4 regions of the Pseudomonas sp. E141 genome follow, and region 1 is predicted to be linked to each of the others. Evidence: predicted binding sites of a transcription regulator. Region 1 holds the regulator's gene; each other region holds the start of a gene.
What was found. The regulator FliA, encoded in region 1, starts transcription of late flagellar genes. The targets are predictions, from matches to a motif close to CTAAAGTTTNNNNNNNNNNNGCCGNTAA.

Region 1 (3,209 bases):
GGGCCAGTCCCTGGCCCAGGCGCTGGAACCGCTGCTGCGCAAGCGCGTCGTGCTGATCGATACCGCCGGCCTGCAAGCCAGCGATCCGGCCCTGCGCATGCAGCTTGAAAGCCTGGCCGGGCGTGGGATCCGGTCAAAAAATTATCTCGTGTTGGCAACCACCAGCCAGAAACAGGTTCTAACCGCCGCATACCACAGCTACAAACGCTGCGGGCTGGCCGGCTGCATCCTGACTAAGCTGGACGAAACGGCAAGCCTGGGCGAGGTGTTGAGCCTGGCGATCGGTCATGATTTACCGGTGGCCTACCTGACCGACGGGCCGCGGATCCCGGATGATTTGCATCTGCCGCGCCGTCATCAACTGGTCAGTCGTGCCGTGAGTGTGCAAATGCAGGAAGAACCCAGCGAAGAAGCCATGGCTGATATGTTCGCTGATATCTACCACAGCCCGACCAAGCAGGTCGGCTGAGGTAATCATGAATATTTTTTGTACCTACATCGATGGTCTGCCATGCATTGTTCCTTCATGCGAGCGCGCAGCCAGTAATGTGGCCTCCGTCTAAGTAAGACAAGGTAAAGAACGAACATGGGCAGCATGCATCCCGTACAGGTGATCGCGGTGACCGGCGGCAAAGGTGGCGTCGGCAAGACTAACGTGTCAGTGAACTTGTCCCTGGCTCTGGCAGAGCTTGGCCGACGGGTCATGCTGCTGGACGCCGACCTGGGCCTGGCGAACGTCGACGTGCTGCTGGGGCTCACGCCCAAGCGCACGCTGGCGGACGTGATAGAGGGCCGCTGCGAACTGCGCGACGTGCTGCTGCAAGGGCCGGGCGGGATTCGCATCGTGCCGGCTGCCTCGGGCACCCAGAGCATGGTTCACCTGACCCCGGCTCAACACGCCGGCCTGATCCAGGCCTTCAGCGACATCGGTGACAACCTCGATGTGCTGGTGATCGACACCGCTGCCGGTATCGGTGATTCGGTCGTCAGTTTCGTACGCGCTGCCCAGGAAGTCTTGCTGGTGGTCTGCGACGAACCGACGTCCATCACCGACGCCTATGCCCTGATCAAGTTATTGAACCGTGACTACGGCATGAACCGCTTCCGCGTCCTGGCCAACATGGCCCAGAGCCCGCAGGAAGGTCGCAACCTGTTCGCCAAGTTGACAAAGGTCACGGATCGTTTCCTGGACGTCGCCCTACAATACGTCGGCGCTGTGCCCTACGACGAAAGCGTACGCAAGGCCGTCCAGAAGCAACGTGCGGTTTATGAAGCCTTTCCCCGTTCCAAATGCGCACTGGCGTTCAAGGCTATTGCCCAGAAGGTTGATACCTGGCCACTGCCAGCCAACCCTCGCGGGCATCTGGAGTTTTTCGTCGAGCGTCTCGTGCAACAAACAGCAGGGCCCGTGTTATGACAGCCAGCGGTTACAACCATCTCTACAAGAAATCGGCACGGGACGCCCAGTACGAATTGATTGAGCGATACGCGCCTCTGGTCAAGCGTATCGCCTATCACTTGCTGGCGCGGTTGCCGGCCAGTGTCCAGGTTGAAGACCTGATCCAGGCGGGCATGATCGGCCTGCTCGAAGTGTCGAACAAATACGACGCGAGCAAGGGCGCCAGTTTCGAGACCTATGCCGGTATTCGCATTCGCGGGGCGATGCTCGATGAAGTCCGTAAGGGTGATTGGGCGCCGCGTTCGGTGCATCGCAATACCCGCATGGTCAGTGACGCCATTCGCGCCATTGAAGCTAAAACCGGGCGTGACGCTAAAGATCACGAGGTTGCGGCCGAACTCCAATTGAGTCTCGATGATTATTACGGGATTTTGAACGATACCTTGGGCAGTCGCCTGTTCAGTTTCGACGACCTGCTGCAGGACGGCGAACACGAAGGGCTGCACGAGGACGGCGCGAGTGCTCACATGGAGCCATCGCGTGACCTGGAAGATGAGCGTTTCCAGAGCGCGCTGGCGGATGCGATTGCCAATTTGCCGGAGCGTGAGCGACTGGTCTTGGCGCTGTACTACGACGAAGAGCTGAACCTCAAGGAAATCGGTGAGGTCCTGGGTGTCAGCGAATCGCGGGTCAGCCAGTTACACAGCCAGTGCGCGGCCCGTTTGCGGGGGCGTTTGGGGGAGTGGCGAGCGCGCTGACAGCAGTGTGGGGACACTGCGAACGAGGCTGGCCTGGCATGTGCTGAGCCAGTCTTTCTCTGTTGTCCTCCAGACCGTTGTCGAGTGTTGTGCCGGATTGATTGAAATGGCGCGTTCAGGTGCTGGGCGCGTTTAAGACTGCTTGGAGGTCGAATTGGACAAGAACATGAAAATCCTCATCGTTGATGACTTCTCAACGATGCGGCGGATCATAAAAAACCTGTTGCGTGACCTTGGGTTCACCAACACGGTCGAGGCCGACGATGGCACCACTGCCATTCCGGTTCTCAACAGCGGAAGCATCGACTTTCTGGTGACTGACTGGAACATGCCCGGCATGACCGGTATCGACTTGCTGCGCCACGTGCGCGCCGACGAAAAACTCAAGCACCTTCCGGTGCTGATGGTCACTGCCGAAGCCAAGCGCGAGCAGATCATCGAAGCGGCCCAGGCCGGTGTGAACGGCTACGTGGTCAAACCCTTCACGGCCCAGGCGTTGAAAGAGAAGATCGAAAAAATCTTCGAACGCATCGGTTAACGGCGCCACGGGGGAGCTATGGATAACGAATCTTCAATGGGTGATTTCGAATCGACCCTGAAAAAACATGCCCGCGAACTGGTCGACAGCCTTGAGAAAGGCCGCTTTGGCGATGCGGTTCAAATGATCCATGAGCTCAACCAGACCCGTGACCGCGGTCTGTATCAGGAAGTGGGCAAGCTCACGCGTGAACTGCACAGCGCGATTGTCAATTTTCAGATCGATCCGAACATGCCGCAGGCCGAGGAGGTCTCGCAGATCACCGACGCGACCGAGCGTCTGGGTTATGTGGTCAAGCTGACCGAGGCCGCGGCCAACCGCACCATGGACCTGGTGGAGAACGCAACGCCGCTGGTCAATGGCCTGAGCGATGAAGCCCAGGCCTTGAGCACCGACTGGGGTCGCTTCATGCGGCGCGAAGTCGGGGCTGAAGAGTTTCGCGAGCTGGCCCGTCGGGTCGACGGTTTCCTGACGCGCAGTAGCGCCGAGAACCGCGCCGTGGCGAGCAACCTCA
Region 2 (3,209 bases), 1.2 Mb from region 1:
AGTGGCCGATTGCACCGAAAGGTCGCGGATGTTCACCAGGTTGCGGTCCACTTCACGGGCCACTTGGGCCTGTTCCTCGGCGGCGCTGGCGATCACCAGGTTGCGTTCGTTGATTTCGACGATGGCGGTGTTGATGGTGTCCAGGGACAGGCCGGCACCACGGGCGATGTTCAGCGTCGACTCAGCACGCTCGGTGCTGTTGCGCATCGAATCCACGGCGTGTTCGGTGCCGCTCTGGATGCTGCCGATCATGCGTTCGATCTCGCTGGTCGACTGCTGGGTGCGATGGGCCAGGGCGCGCACTTCGTCGGCCACCACGGCGAAACCACGACCGGCCTCACCGGCGCGGGCCGCTTCGATGGCGGCGTTCAAGGCCAGCAGGTTGGTCTGGTCAGCCAGGCCGCGAATCACGTCCAGCACTTTGCCGATGTCGCGGGACTCATTGGCCAGGTCGCCGATCAACGTGGCGGTGCTTTGTACATCGGCGCTCATGCGTTCGATGGCGCTGACGGTTTCCTGTACCAGGTCGCGACCGTCACCGGCAGAGGCGGTGGCGTCTTTCGAGGCTTCGGAGGTGCTGACCGCGTTGCGCGCCACTTCTTCGACGGCGCTGGTCATCTCGTTGACTGCGGTGGCGGCCTGTTCGATTTCATTGTTCTGCTGGGTCAGGCCGCGGGCGCTTTCGTCGGTGACGCTGTTGAGCTCTTCGGCGGCGGAAGCCAGTTGGGTGGCCGAGCCGGAGATCCGTTGCAGGGTGTCGCGCAGTTTGTCCTGCATGGTCGACATCGCCCGCAGCAGGCGACCGGCTTCATCGTTGCCATCCACGGTAATCGGTCGGGTCAGGTTGCCCTTGGCGATTTCTTCGGCGGCGTCCAGGGCGCTGCCGATCGGACGGGTAATGCTGTTGGTCAGCAGCCAGGCAAACAGCAGGGTCAGGCCGGTGGCGATAACCAGCAGCGTGACTACCCAATTGAAGGCCGTTGAATATTGTTGGGTCGCACCCTGATTGAGGGCCTCGGCTTGCTGGTTGTTGATGTCCACCAAGCGGGCGATCGCCGCGTTGATGGCGTCTGAGTTGCTCAGCAGTTCAGTGTTGAGCAATGCACGCAGTTCATCGAGCTGATTGTTGCGCGACAACGTTTTCATCCGCTCTTCGAGCTGGCGGTATTGGCCCAGCAATTGAACGTACTGATCGTAGGCGGCCCGTTCTTGCGGGGAGCTGATGAGTTTTTCGTAGGCGCTTTGAGCCGTCTGGATCTGCTGGTTGCGTTGCTCGAACAAGCTGAAGGTTTTCTGCTGGATGTCCGGTTCGCGGTTGACCAGCAAGCGATAGGACAGCACGCGCAGACGCAGGGTCAGCGAGGTGAATTCATCCAGGGCCTTGATGCTGGGCACGCTGTTCTGGACGAGGCTTTCGCCGGATGCACGGATTTTGCTCATCTGGCTCAGGGCGAACACCCCGAGGGCCAGCATCAGGGCGCCGATCAGGGCAAACCCCAGGAACGCCCGCGGCGCGATATTCATATTACGTAGGGACATGGAAAGTACCGGAAGGGGGCGCGTCCGTGCGGGGGGGGTGACAGGTGTTCCCTGACTTATCGGTCATACGACTAAAGTCTTGAGTCGCTGCGTGCTTTTGTCGCAGGGCAGCGCCTGCTGCGCGACGAAGGGCGGGAACCAGATCTTCCATTCACAGTCTTTACAGCTCGCCAGCGAAGCACCGCCGCCCCAAGTCGTGGCATTGACGGTGACTTTTCTTTATCGTACGCGCCCCCTTGAAAAAGCCTGGAAATCAATATGTTGGAAACATCCCTCAGCCAACTGGAACAACTGGTCAATGATCTGGTGCAACAGAACCGTCAACTGGCCGGCCTGAATGAGACCCTGAACGCGGAACTGGCCAAGGCCAAGGATGAAAATGAAAGCTTGCAACTGAACCTGATGGAACAGGAAGAGCTGCACGGCACCACCGCCGCGCGCATCCAGGCCCTGATCGAGCGCGCCAGCGCCGGTCCTGTCAGCGCATGAAGCATGGCGCCGACGGGGTGACAGTCGTCTCGATCCTGGGAGAGGACTATTCAATCAAGGCGCCGGCCGGGCAGGAACAGGCCCTGCTGGACGCCGCTTCGATGCTCAAGGCCGCTCTGGCCGACACCAAAAGGAAATACCCGACGCTGATCGGTGATCGTCTGCTGGTATTGGCGGCCATGAACCTGTGCTCGCAGCAGGTGGAAATGCAGAAGCAACATCAAGCGGAACTCGACCGTTACCAAGAGCAAGTCAGCGCCACGGTCGAGGTCATTTCCAAGACGATTCAGCAGGCTTGAAGTCGCAACTTGGCTTACAAAGCGTCGTTGTCTGTACTTAAGTCATCGCGAGCAGGCTCGCTCCCACATGGGGCTGAGTGAACGCAATATCCGTGTTCACCGCCGATCCACTGTGGGAGCGAGCCTGCTCGCGATTGGATTTCAGCCGCGCCGCAAGACCTGGCTCAGAACCACTCATCCCGCATTCCAAGGCAGGTATCATCCCGCGCCTCAAGCAGCGCCAACTCATGTTGGCAACCCGGGACTTCCCAGGTCAGGAAATACCGCGCCGCTTGCAGCTTGCCCTTATAGAAGTCGGTGTCCGTCGCGTTCCCCTTGGCCAGGCCTTCCTCGGCCCGAATCGCCTGCTCCAGCCAGCGCCAGCCAATCACCATGTGCCCAAACACCTTGAGATACAGCGCCGAATTGGCGAGGCTGCTGTTGACCTTGCCTTGGGCCAGGTCCGTCAGCAGGCCCAGGGTCACCGTTTGCAGGCGCGCCACCAGGGCTTCCAGCGGCTGACGCAAAGGCGTCAACGATTCGTACGCCTGGGCGCGTTCGCTGGTGTCGGCCACCAGGCGGATCAGTTGCTTGAGCCCTGCACCGCCGTTTTGCGCCAGTTTGCGTCCCAGCAGGTCCAGGGACTGGATGCCGTGAGTACCTTCATGAATCGGGTTCAAGCGGTTGTCGCGGTAATACTGCTCGACTGGGTATTCGCGGGTATAGCCGTGGCCACCCAGAATCTGGATCGCCAGTTCGTTGGCTTTCAGGCAAAACTCCGATGGCCAGGATTTGACGATGGGGGTCAGCAGATCCAGCAACTCATGGGCGCGTCTGCGCTCGGCTTCGCTTTCAAGGGTGGTGGTGTCGTCGAACAGGCGTGCGGCGTACAGGCCCAGGTCA
Region 3 (3,209 bases), 1.2 Mb from region 1:
TTGTGGCGAGGGAGCTTGCTCCCGCTGGGGCGCGCAGCGGCCCCATCAACTGGACAACCCGGTGTGTCAGGCAGGCCGGAGGGGACTGCTGCGCAGTCCAGCGGGAGCAAGCTCCCTCGCCACAGAGGATCTTCGTCGTCAGGGAGATCAGCCCCTGGCCTTCAAGCTTCGCTCCATCCGCGCAATCCCTTCCTCCAGCAGCGCCCGTGGGCAGCCGAAGTTCAAGCGCACGAACTGCCCGGCATCGTCACCGAAATCCAGTCCGGCACTCAGGCCTACCTTGGCTTGCTTCAGGAAAAAGCCCTGCGGGTCGTCCAGCCCCAATCCCGAGCAATCCAGCCAGGCCAGGTAAGTGCCCTGGGGCACGGTCATGGTGATGCCCGGCAGGCGGGTCTTTACGGCGTCGACCAGATAGTCGCGGTTGGCTTGCAGGTAAGCCTTCAATTCTTCCAGCCACGGGCCAGCTTCGCTGTAGGCCGCGCGGGTCGCTTCAAGGCCCAGGGCGTTGACGCTGTCGACCATGCCGGCCCGGGCACTGTTAACCCGCTCGCGGACCTTGGCGTTCTGGATGATGGCGAATGAAGTTTTCAGCCCGGCAATGTTGTAGGCCTTGCTGGCCGACATCAGGGTGATGGTGCGCTCGGCAATCTCCGGGCTGAGGGTGGCGGTGGGGATGTGCACACGACCGTCGAAGCACAGCTCGGCATGGATTTCGTCAGAGATGATCCAGGCATCCTGCTCCAGGCAGATATCCGCCACGGCCTTGAGTTCTCCCCGGGCAAACACCTTGCCCAACGGGTTGTGAGGGTTGCTCAGCAACAGCGCACCGCCACCCTGCAACGCGTCACGCAACGCGGCCAGGGGTGTGTGGAACTCGCCGTTGAGCGGGTTGAACGGCAGTTCAACCTTGTTCAGTTGCCAGTGAGCAGGGGCATTGCGCAGCGGCGGGTAATTGGGCACCTGTACCACAACGTTCTGCACAGGCTCCACCAAGGCGTGCAGCGCCATGTTGAAGCCTGGTTCGACACCCGGCAGGAAGACGATCTGCTGAGGCTCGACGCGCCAGGCGTACTTGTTCCAGAGGTCCGCAACGATGGCGGCGCGCAGCGAGTCCTGGGCCACGCTGTAGCCGAGCATGGGGTGTTCGAGGCGTTTGTGCAGTGCGTCGATGACCACCGGCGGAGCAGGGAAGTCCATATCAGCCACCCACATGGGCAACACGTCAGCGGGGTAGCGACTCCACTTGGTGCTACCGGTACCGTGGCGCTCCAATACCGTGTCGAAATCGAAAGTCATGGGGGTTCCATCAGGTCTGGGAATGAGATGGCGAACATCATAAAGCAAAGATCAGTGAAAAAAGGAAGATGGCGTAGTGCCACTAACCAGGAGGAATCGGCTACAGTTCGATTCCGACACGCCGATAAGGCTTGAAGCCAGCATTGGTAACGGACCCTCCAAGCCCCCCGAAAAGGACAGCCCCCATGACATCGCCCGTGCGCTTTAACGATCACTACCGTAAAGCTGATCGCATCATGCTGGGGCTACTCTGGCTCACTTTTGTCTACTCCCTGTGCCTGGCCTTCCTGCACTCCACCTTCAGCCAGGCGCTGCTGATAGGGGCGACGACCTGTCTGCTGACCACCGTGCTTTATCGCGGCCTGGGCGGCACCCGGGCCATGCGCTGTGTCATCGCCGTGGCGCTGATGGTCATGGCCGCCTTGCACATCAACCAGACCCGTGGCGTGATCGAGTTCCACTTCGGGATTTTCGTACTGTTGGCGGTGCTGACGTTCTACCGTGACTGGCTGCCGATCATCGTGGCCGCCGCCACTATCGCTATTCACCACGTCGGTTTTCACTGGCTTCAGCACCAGGGTTATCCGGTGTTCGTCATGGCCAACCATGGCGGCTGGACCATGATTTTCATCCACGCCTTCTACGTGGTGGTGGAAAGCGTGATCCTGATTTACCTGGCGAACCAGAGCCTGGCCGATGCCACGGAAAACCAGGATGTGCTCGACAAAGTGCTGGCCGCCGCTATGCAGTTGAGCAGTGACACCCAGACCCAGCGCAACCGGGGGGACAAAGTCTCTTCGTCCGAGCGTTTCGATCATTTCCTGCAGCAGATCACCAACCTGGTAGACGGCGTGGTGCGCGATACCCGCAACCTTTCGGACTTGGGTCAGGACCTTTCTCAAGTCGGCCAGACACTGGAGCACGGCGCCAGGCATCAGCTCAATGAAGTGGCACAGATGAGCGGCGCGATTGGCCATCTGGTCCAGGCCATGGACAGCATTGCCGGGCATGTCGGCCAGACGGTACAACGGGCCGGCCAAGCCAGTGAACAGGTCAGCCGCGGACGCAGCACCGTTGACCAGAGCCGCGAGGAGATTGTCGAGTTGGCCGGTCGCCTCAACCTGACCAACGAAACCGTGCAAGGCCTGGCCGAGCAGGCGCAACAGATCGGCCAGGTGCTGGACGTCATTAACAGCATCGCCGAACAAACCAACCTGCTGGCCCTCAACGCCGCCATCGAGGCCGCCCGGGCCGGGGAGCAGGGACGCGGTTTTGCGGTAGTAGCGGACGAAGTCCGGACCCTGTCGCAAAAGACCTCGACGTCCACCACGGAAATCCAGCAGATCATCGCCAAGCTGCAACAGGGCAGCCGTCAGGCAGCCCTCGCCATGCAAGACAGCCAGGAAGGGGTACAACGCTGCGTATCGGCCAGCCAACTCGCCTCGCAACTGCTGCATGCAGTGGTAGAGGACATCGCAGCGATCAACCACTTCAACGGCCTGATCGCCAGCACCACCCAGGAACAGTCCGAGGCCTCGAAGGGCATCAATGAGCGCTTGCAAAGCGTCCAGGCCGTCGCTGAGCGCAACGCCGATAACATCGGCATTCTGACTCGGAGCAGCCAGTGCCTGCCACCGTTGGCCGAACGCTTGGCGGTGTTGGGGCAGGCGTTTCATCGTAAAGGTGAGGCGGTTTGAGGTCTTTCACGCCGGGCCTTTTCAGTCCATGCCCGGTAAAGAAGGCTGGCGATTGACGGCAAAACGCACCTCACCTAGCATGATGCCATCATTTTGATATCTTTTTTAGTTTGGAGAAAAGTGTGCGGTTTAGAGCGCTTACGATTGGTTTTGTATTGATACTGGCCGGGTGTACCAACATTAAAGTCGAACCGGTGGAGCGCCAATATCAAATTT
Region 4 (3,209 bases), 2.0 Mb from region 1:
TTGCTCCTGAGTGGCGGTGGTGATCGCCGCGAATTGCTGGCCTGCCGAACGGCTTTGCTCGTCGATGCGCGCCAGGGCCGAGGCCACATTGGCATTGCGCGACAAGCCTTCTTGCATCAACAAGTTGCCTTTTTCCATCGTACTGATGGCGTTACCGGTTTCCTGCTGGATGCTATTGATCATGCCGGAAATTTCGTCAGTGGCCTGACGGGTACGGGACGCCAGGCTACGAACTTCGTCAGCCACTACGGCAAAGCCCCGGCCCTGCTCACCCGCACGGGCGGCTTCGATGGCCGCGTTGAGCGCCAGCAGGTTGGTCTGCTCGGCGATCGAGGTGATCACCCCGACGATGCCGCCGATTTCCTGGGAGCGCTGGCCCAAGGTGTTGATGACCGTGGCAGTGCTGTTCAGTGCGCCAGCAATTTGCTCCAGCGACGAGGATGCTTCATCCATCGACGTACGACCGATGCGGGTTTGCTGGGCGTTATCCTGGGCCAGGCGTTCGGTATTGCCCATGTTATCGGCGATGTTCAACGAGGTCGCGCTGAACTCTTCCACTGCGCCAGCCATGCTGGTGATTTCGCCGGACTGCTGCTCCATGCCCTCATAGGCCCCGCTGGACAACCCGGACAGGGCCTGGGCGCGGCTGTTGACCTCTTGCGAGGCCTTGCGGATATGTTCGACCATGGTCGACAGGGCCTGGCTCATCTGGTTGAAGGCACGGGCCAACTGACCGATTTCGTCGTGGCTCGACACATTCAGACGCACGCTCAGGTCGCCGGCGCCCAGCGCCTCGGCCTGGCGCACCAGATCGCCCAGCGGGGCCAGTTTGCTGCGCAGCAGCCACACCGCCGAGCCCACGGCCAGCAACATGGCCAGCAAGCTGCCGATAGCCAGTTGCGTACCGACACTCCAGGTCACGGCGCGAATCTCGGCTTTCGGCATGCTCGCCACCACCGCCCACGGACCGTCCTCGAACGGCACGGCAACGCTGTAGAAATCTTCAGCGGTATCGCTCCAGAACACACCTTTGCCTGGCTTCTTGACCAACTCCTTGATGGTCCCGGTCGCCTGCTCCAGCGCCTGCACACCCGCTGGCGGAACCAACCATTTGTTTTGCTCATCCAGTACCGCCAGCGAACCGGTCTGACCGATACGGAAGCGCTTGAGGTTCTCGAACTGGGCGTTCTGTGCGTCGGTGTAATCGAATCCCACATACAACACGGCAATGATCTTACCGCTGCTATCGCGTACGGGGGTGTACTGCGACATGTAGAAGCGCCCGAAAAGCAGGGCCCGCCCAATGTAGCTCTGCCCACTCATGACCGGGGCATAAGCCGGGCCGGCACGGTCGAGCAAGGTGCCGATGGCCCGCGTACCGTCCTGCTTGGTCAAGGAAGTGCTCACGCGGATGAAATCGTCGCCGCTGCGCACGAACACCGTCGCCACCCCGGCGGTCGTCTGCTTGAAGTCATCAACTTCCTTGAAGTTGTTGTTCAGCACTTCGCTGCCCAGTCTCAGGGTTGGAGCCTGCACGCCTGCCACCGCGACCGGCTCATCCGGGTGCACGCTCAGCCCCGCGCTGAAGCGTTTATCGAACAGTCCGCTCAATCGCTGCGTGCTTTCACGCAGGGTGCCATGGAACGTATTGAGCTGGTCGGCCATCAGACGCGCTTCGCTGGCCAGGTGTTCTTCACGGGTCGCGAGGTTGGCGGAGTCCAGCGAGCGCAGGGCAAAGACGGTGCTGCCGGAGATCACGATCGCCAGTATCACGGCAAGGGCTAGGCCCAGCTGTGAGGCGATTCGGGCACGAGGTTGAGACATGACGGCTCCTAGCCAAGTGACCGGATCATCCTGATCACGTCGCACACTCGGCAATTTTATTCGGGTGATATGTAGGCAGTCCCTTTCTAATACGAAAGTACTACTTCCACACATTCGGCGGCGAAACCGAATACTTGAGCGCTTTGGAAGGAATAATGCCAAGTGGCTAGCACGGGCGCTTCAACGATTCAGCCCAGACGCTTTACGTCGGGTAATTGCATGGCCTTCACTTCGCCCTGGAGAAAATCGCTCAGACGGCGCAAACGTTCACCTCCTGGACGGGTTTTCGGCCAGACGAGGTAATAGTGCTCGCCGCTGGCGACGGCGGTAGGCCATGGCAGGCTCAAGCGCCCTTGGGCCACGTCCTCGGCCACCATCAACAGATCACCCATGGACACGCCGTAGCCGCGCGCCGCGGCGATCATGCCCAGTTCCAGCGTATCGAACACCTGCCCGCCCTTGAGCGAGACCTGATCGGACAGACCCATGCGCGAAAGCCAGTTGCGCCAATCACGACGGTCCGGCGTGGGATGCAGCAATTCTGCGCTGGCCAACCGCGCCACATCCCAGGGCTGGTCGTTCAACAGGTTCGGTGCGCCTACCGGAATCAGCTCCTCGGGAAACAGCAAGCTTGCCTCCCAGTCGCTAGGAAAATGCCCGTTGCCCAGTAATACCGCGCAATCGAAAGGCTCGGTGTTGAAGTCCACTGAATCGACGTCCATCCAGGCGCTGGTCAGTTGCACTTCATTGCCGGGCTGAAGATGCCGGAAGCGACTCAGGCGCGCCAACAGCCAACGCATGGTCAGCGTGGACGGCGCCTTCATGCGCAGGATGCCATCTTCGCCGTGCAAGGTATGACAGGCCCGTTCCAGCGCCATGAAACCCTCACGCACGCCCGGTAGCAGCAACCGCGCCGCTTCGGTCAACTGCAGGTTGCGACCACTGCGCTGGAACAGCCGACAGGCAAAGTGCTCTTCGAGTGTACGAATATGCCGGCTGACGGCACTTTGAGTAATCGATAGTTCCTCGGCCGCCCGGGTGAACGAGCTGTATCGCGCCGCCGCTTCGAATGCCCGTAACGCATAAAGAGGAGGGAGACGACGAGACATCGGGAAAAGCTCCTATGGCGATATTTACGCACCCTATCAGAAAGTTATCAGCATGAGTTTTAATCATGCCAGTGATCGCTTTTATCCTTTTGTGCAAACCGCTGAGAGCGCCGAGAATCGCCGTTTTACAGCCTTGTTTGAACATGGAGTGTGATGATCATGCGGCATCCGGTGCGAATCGAACTGTGGGCTATCCTGCGGCTGGCAGGGCCGTTGATTGCCTCGCAGTTGGCGCACATGCTGATGGTCCTGACCGACACCCTGATGATGGCGCGC

Region 2: the regulator FliA is predicted to act here: its motif matches at 1,596-1,623, upstream of GKKCFE_RS00840 (methyl-accepting chemotaxis protein).
Region 3: the regulator FliA is predicted to act here: its motif matches at 1,397-1,424, upstream of GKKCFE_RS11450 (methyl-accepting chemotaxis protein).
Region 4: the regulator FliA is predicted to act here: its motif matches at 1,936-1,963, upstream of GKKCFE_RS24885 (methyl-accepting chemotaxis protein).

Annotation. Positions count from the first base shown of each region.
Region 1 is NZ_CP084024.1:1,395,121-1,398,329, forward strand. It holds gene flhF (flagellar biosynthesis protein FlhF) at 1-469, shown strand, start outside; gene fleN (flagellar synthesis regulator FleN) at 587-1,417, shown strand; gene fliA (RNA polymerase sigma factor FliA) at 1,414-2,157, shown strand; gene GKKCFE_RS06360 (chemotaxis response regulator CheY) at 2,324-2,695, shown strand; gene GKKCFE_RS06365 (protein phosphatase CheZ) at 2,714-3,209, shown strand, end outside.
Region 2 is NZ_CP084024.1:192,502-195,710, forward strand. It holds gene GKKCFE_RS00840 (methyl-accepting chemotaxis protein) at 1-1,539, opposite strand, end outside; gene GKKCFE_RS00845 (hypothetical protein) at 1,798-2,028, shown strand; gene GKKCFE_RS00850 (cell division protein ZapA) at 2,025-2,327, shown strand; gene GKKCFE_RS00855 (acyl-CoA dehydrogenase) at 2,492-3,209, opposite strand, start outside.
Region 3 is NZ_CP084024.1:2,549,961-2,553,169, reverse strand. It holds gene GKKCFE_RS11455 (MalY/PatB family protein) at 148-1,296, opposite strand; gene GKKCFE_RS11450 (methyl-accepting chemotaxis protein) at 1,482-2,993, shown strand; gene GKKCFE_RS11445 (Sbal_3080 family lipoprotein) at 3,116-3,209, shown strand, end outside.
Region 4 is NZ_CP084024.1:5,537,304-5,540,512, forward strand. It holds gene GKKCFE_RS24885 (methyl-accepting chemotaxis protein) at 1-1,824, opposite strand, end outside; gene GKKCFE_RS24890 (LysR substrate-binding domain-containing protein) at 2,013-2,933, opposite strand; gene GKKCFE_RS24895 (NorM family multidrug efflux MATE transporter) at 3,093-3,209, shown strand, end outside.